Linked DNA regions of Anaerobacillus sp. CMMVII. Each later gene encodes a partner of the first gene's protein in a complex. Links are inferred from orthologs where the notes say so. Each region holds a gene or a part of one and is shown on either strand. Other genes may lie near its edges.

Region 1 (3,077 bases):
TGGTCCTGTAATGTTGAAATTGACTGCTTTGGTAGTTGATACTTAATATTTTTATGAAAGTCATCAATTTCCTTTTTAAGGCTCATAAAATCTTCCTTCCAGATTAGAAAATATTTCACTTTCACCAACACAGATTGAATAAATTGAAGAACTATTCAGAGGTATTAAGGAAAGTGAATTTTAGGTTTTTATCTTTTAATCAATCCGAAACCAAGACTAAAAAAATTAATAGTATAAAAAATAGGAAGAAGTAAACTTCTTCCTATCAGTACTATTCTTCTAATTCGCCAGTTAAGAAATTTGGATCTAAATCTTCGAACTCTTCATCTTCGACGTCGTAGTCCCATGTCTTTGCATCTAGATCATCACTAATTCCATCTGGATTTACGTATACACAAACTTTTGTTTCACCAATAACTTCCACTAAAAACTCTCTTTCAACCTGAACAATGACACTTGTTCCATTAGGTGCGATTGTTGCTTCAAGCGTATTAGGTTGTTGAATAGCTCTTGCGATAACTTCTAAATCATCACTTAATACGTTTTTGTCTTGAAGAGTTAGTGGAACTACATCAGTATAAGTAACCGTTTCTGTAGCAACTTCAGTTTTCGTATTGTTACTATAAGAAAACCAAATGTTAGCATCGTAACTTCCACGAACCTCAATGCAGTCTCCCTTTTTTTCCGCTTCATACTTATGGTTAATAATCCAGCAACCTAAGATACTTGACGGCTTATGGGAAGGGCGTATCGTATGACTAGTCTGTGAGAATTTTCTCCCTTTTCCACAAACGGCTTTTGTTATAATCTCTCTGTAATTCAATTCTTTTTCTGTTTGTGACATTTGTTTTTACCCTCCTCAAACAATTGGTTGTTCTCCGTGGAGCTTCTATATATTTTTAAAAGCTCCTCCCAAACAGTCCTCACTCTCATCCTATGCAAGACAAATGACTATTGTGCTAACAATTTGGGGTAAAAGTTAGAAAAACTTAACTTAGCCTAAGAGACTAGGCGTTGAGTCTATATTTTTCTGTTCTTTTAAACTACAAAATCGTTCTATTACTTCCCTATTACATTGATATTAAAGCATATGTGTAAACATTCTTGGTTGTGCTAATTTCATTAACTTTTTCATTCATATATATGGGTTCTCTCGGCGTTTCATGCTAATTTTTTTCAAGTATTTTATTACGGTACGTGAAATTATATATAAAATAAAAAAACTAGCTGCTATTTCTCGTAATAGCAGCTAGTTTTTCTTTTAATGATTGTCACGCAATCATATTTATTAATGTCAAGACTTCATTGGTGCCTTTGTTGTTTTCGTTGCAGTTGTTCCCTTCAGAACGTCCCCACCAGTTGATTTAATAATTTCATCAGTTACCGTATTTGAAATCGTAGTAGCTACAAGTTGTAACAAGCCATTGACGTCCATTTGACTCTGTTTGAATTCTTTCACTAATGGGATCTCATCCAATTCATCTTGAAGCGTCTCAATTTTTACATCGGCATTTTTTTGCGCTTCGACTTTGCCATAATGCTCTAAATTGACAGCTTCTTTTTGAGTTTTTTTGATTTTGCTAATTAACTCTTGAATTGTTGCATTTTCATTGACTTGAAGCTCAGCCTGTTTAAAGAATTCTACTTCTTCCGTTTCAGCAATCATTTTTGCAAGTTCTTGTGCTTTTAAGATAATATCATCTTTTGTATATGTTTTTGTCATTATGCTTTCACCTCTACCTTTTCAACTACTTGACCATCTAGTGACCATGTTTTGGCTTCTATTATTTTAACATGAACGATCTTACCAATAATAGACTTATCTCCTGCAAAATTAACAAGTTTATTTGTTCTTGTTCTACCTGAGAGAATTTCTGGATTTTTCTTACTCTCCCCTTCAACAAGAACTTCAACAATTGTACCTTCTAGTTGCTTATTCTTTATAGCAGAAATATCGTTAATTAGGGCATTTAAGCGTTGAAGACGATCGCGCTTCACTTCTAGAGGGACATTGTCCTCCATCTTCGCTGCCGGTGTTCCTTCGCGTGGAGAATAAATATACGTGTAGGCACTATCGTATTGGATTTCCTTCATTAAGGATAAAGTATCTTCAAATTGCTCTTCAGTTTCATTTGGAAAGCCAACAATAATATCAGTCGTCAGAGTCGCGTTCGGCACTTTCGCTTTAATTTTGTTTGCTAATTCAATATACTGCTCACGTGTATATTTTCTCGCCATAAGCTTTAATACTTCTGTATTCCCACTTTGTACTGGCAAATGAATATGCTCAACTAGATTTCCGCCTTTTGCTAGTACTTCAATCAAACGATCGTCAAAATCACGAGGGTGACTTGTTGTAAATCGAATTCTTGGAATATCGATTTTCCGTATTTCGTCCATTAAATCACCTAAACCATAGTTCATGTCATCAAAGTCTTTTCCATAGGCATTGACATTTTGTCCTAGTAAGGTAATTTCCTTGTAACCTAAGCGAGCTAAATCACGGACCTCTGCGATAATATCTTCAGGACGACGACTTCTTTCTTTCCCTCTTGTATAAGGAACGATACAATACGTACAGAACTTATCACAGCCATACATAATGTTTACCCAACCTTGTAACTGGCCACGACGAGCACGCGGCATATTTTCGATAATATCGCCCTCTTTAGACCAAACCTCAATCACCATTTCTTTGTTAAAGATCGCATCCTTCAATAGGAATGGTAGACGGTGTATGTTGTGCGTACCAAAAATAAGATCGACATGCTGATGCTTCGCTAAAATTTTATTAACAACTGATTCTTCCTGCGACATACAGCCACAAACACCGATAACAAGGCCAGGTTTCTCTCTTTTTAATGGTTTTAAATGACCAATTTCACCAAATACTTTATTTTCAGCATTTTCTCGAATTGCACATGTATTTAAAAGGATAACATCTGCTTCTTCAGTTTGAGACGTCGGTTCAAAGCCCATGTCTAATAAAATTCCAGCCATATTTTCCGAGTCATGTTCATTCATTTGACATCCGTAGGTACGAACAAGAAACTTTCTCCCTTTCCCTAAGTCACGCA
Region 2 (2,864 bases), on another replicon or contig:
TAGAAAATAGCCAAATCAAAAATATTAGAGAGGATCAAGCTTATGATAGTTAGGTTTGGATATGTTGCAATGAGTGTGCATTTAAAAAATGCTTCACCTTCGCAAACAATGACTGTAAAACAATTTGAGCAAATTCAAGACAAAGAAGCTGCAATTAGAAGGTTAGAAAGGATAGCGGTATCCAATTTAGAAAATTGCTACCGACTTTTGAAGCATAACTTAGCCCATGACATTACGTTTTTTCGACTTTCCTCTAAACTAGTACCGTTGGTTAACCATCCGCATACTGTTGGTTGGAAGTACGAGGAAGCAATTTCCTCATTGTTAAAGAAATCGGGGAATTTATTTCAAAACATCAAATGCGTGTTGGATTTCATCCCGACCATTTTGTAGTCTTAAACAATTTAGATGAGGAGTTATTAAATCGCTCCTTACATACGCTCCTATATCATTATAAGTTATTGAGTGGCATGGGGATTGATCCAAGACATCGATGTGTTCTTCATGTCGGTGGAGCCAAAATGGAGTTGTTAATGGTTTAGAGGATTTTGTGGAAAATTTCGAAAAAATCCCAAAAGTACTTCAACAGATGCTGATTTTAGAAAATGATGATACCGTGTTCCACATAGAAGATGTTTTATATTTAGGAGAAAAGCTTCAGATCCCTGTTGTTTTCGATATTCACCATCATGACATTCATCATCCAGAAGACTATTCGCTACAAGATATATGGGGACGTGTTGTGCAAACGTGGAATCATAGCCCACTCCCGGTGAAAATTCATGTTTCATCTCCGAAAGAAGGGAAAGATGATAAACGTCATCATGACTTCATTGATGTTACCAGACTTATGAGCTTTTTAAACGATATTAAAGGAACCGTTGATCATGTTGATGTTATGATTGAGGCAAAAATGAAAGACGAAGCACTAATACAATTAATGCAAGATCTAAAAAAACGAGCGGATTGCTCGCTTATATCAGAGGCAAGTATTAAATTATAGTAGCGTCAAAACTCGCAATCTGGAAATGAACATGTTATAATTTATTACTTGAGGAGGGTTACTATGATGACAACTGTTACGCAAACAGACATTCTTGCACAATCATTTACTTTAGCAGAAATGATTATACAGTCACAGCAATTTAAGCAATATGAAGCTGCTAAAAGCGCTCTCCGAAGAGATATTGATGCACAAGAAATGATTTGGGAGTTCAATAAGCGAAAAGATGAATTTGAAGAAGTTCAGAGATTCGGTAAATATCACCCGGATTACAGTCGTGTTTCGAAGGAAGTGCGAGAGTTAAAGCGTAAATTAGACTTATATGAGCCAATTGCGCTATTTAAGAAATCAGAAAAGGAACTAGAGGAACTATTAAATGAAGTTAGTTTGATTGTTGCTCATTCAGTTTCTAAAACCATAAAAGTCCCAACGGGTAATCCGTTTTTTGACTCAATGTCATGCAGTGGTGGCTGTGCTTCAGGTGGCGGCTGCGGTTGTAAATAAATAGGTAATCCACTTAAAGGGGAAATTCCCAAGATATTATTTGTTTATACCTAGTATTTTAGAAGATATTATTGAAGTATTAGGTACCTCATGTTAGACTGAAATTGGTTAATGTGAGAAAAAAGGAGAAAATGGAAATGATAGGAAACCGTATCGGTCTAGCAGTATGGCTTCATTCTTTAAAATATGTAAGACAAATGAGGAAATACGGCAATGTTCATTATGCATCAAAGCGAATGAAATACGTTGTCTTATATTGTGATGAATCAACCATTGACGATACGATTGAACGTCTTGAATCATTGCATTATGTTAAATTAGTTAGCAAATCAATGCGTCCTTATTTAAAAACAGAATTTCAAAATGCACGTCCAGATAAAGCAAAAGAATATGATTATAAAATGGGTATTTAACTATAAAACAAGGCTGACCATATGTGTTACAAATGGTTAGTCTTTTCTATTTAAGGCTCTTTTTAACATTTTGGCTTTGTGGTAATTCAATAAAATATTCGATATTTCTGCGTTTACAACCTTCGATGTTAGAAAAGATACCCTATGACCTTGATAGATCTTGTCATTTTTCCATAAAAGCTTCACGCTAAGCGTGAGAGCCATACAAGTTTGGCTACGACAAAAAAACTGAAAGCAAATCTCTCAGAAAAGATGATAATAAAAGAAAAAATCCTCGTAGGTTTACCTACGAGGTGCCTAATGGCAAAAACAAAAAAGTTTCATTTTCCGTTTTTGCACAAGGCTATGGGAGAGGAGAAACCGGAGGAAGAACTTATGGGGAAACGTAAGCCTTCTCCGCGGTTGTCAGCAACACGAGATATTCATGTTGCTATTTTTATTATCACCATTGCGACTTGTTCTATACATCAGCTATCTTATTTAGAATTTTCTATTTATTTGAACGAATGTCATAATTACCTTAATCGACCTATATCAGTCTAAATGCAGTTGCGAATGGTTTCTACGCACCTACATTTAGAACTTAGTAGCGATAATAATGAATTATGAAATTCATTGATTTATCGAACAATTAATGGTAAATAGTTAAGCTTTTTCATCTTTTATGGTAGGATAGGAAAAGATATTGTCAAATAACTATGTCATAGTTTAAATTTTTTGAAAGAGGATGGTATTAAAACCGGGCCTTTTCTAAAATAAGGGTGAGTGAAAAAGAAATGAGAGTAATATCAGGTACGTGTAAAGGAAGACCATTAAAAGCAGTACCAGGTCAAACGACCCGACCTACTACAGATAAAGTAAAAGAGTCAATTTTTAATATCATAGGTCCATATTTTATTGGTGGACAAGCATTAGACTTATATGCAGGTAGTGGTGGTCTAGGT

The links.
Region 2: the proteins of H1D32_RS21005 (region 1) and H1D32_RS16215 are in contact, whole or in part, in a crystal structure (PDB 6PRK), measured with the Bacillus subtilis proteins. The link is inferred for Anaerobacillus sp. CMMVII from one-to-one orthologs.

The regions. Positions count from the first base shown.
Region 1 is NZ_JACEHK010000016.1:181,324-184,400, reverse strand. Bases 10-3,008 are described here. They hold H1D32_RS21005 (YlbF/YmcA family competence regulator), read right to left. Parts: upstream 1,724-3,008; coding sequence 1,295-1,723; downstream 10-1,294. Other genes in these bases: miaB (tRNA (N6-isopentenyl adenosine(37)-C2)-methylthiotransferase MiaB), read right to left, coding at 1,723-3,008; H1D32_RS21010 (outer spore coat protein CotE), read right to left, coding at 272-844; H1D32_RS21015 (putative amidoligase domain-containing protein), read right to left, coding at 10-86. Also shown: more of H1D32_RS21015, read right to left, coding at 1-9; more of miaB, read right to left, coding at 3,009-3,077. UniProt on the Bacillus subtilis protein: May work together with YlbF to regulate community development.
Region 2 is NZ_JACEHK010000012.1:30,780-33,643, reverse strand. The notes cover bases 1-2,786. They hold H1D32_RS16215 (YlbF/YmcA family competence regulator), read left to right. Parts: upstream 1-1,066; coding sequence 1,067-1,507; downstream 1,508-2,786. Other genes in these bases: rsmD (16S rRNA (guanine(966)-N(2))-methyltransferase RsmD), read left to right, coding at 2,697-2,786; H1D32_RS16205 (hypothetical protein), read left to right, coding at 2,221-2,463; H1D32_RS16210 (YlbG family protein), read left to right, coding at 1,645-1,920; H1D32_RS25480 (hypothetical protein), read left to right, coding at 551-1,003. Outside these bases: more of rsmD, read left to right, coding at 2,787-2,864. UniProt on the Bacillus subtilis protein: Regulates sporulation prior to stage II. Positively controls the competence regulator ComK at a post-transcriptional level. May modulate the translation, stability or activity of ComS. May work together with YmcA to regulate community development.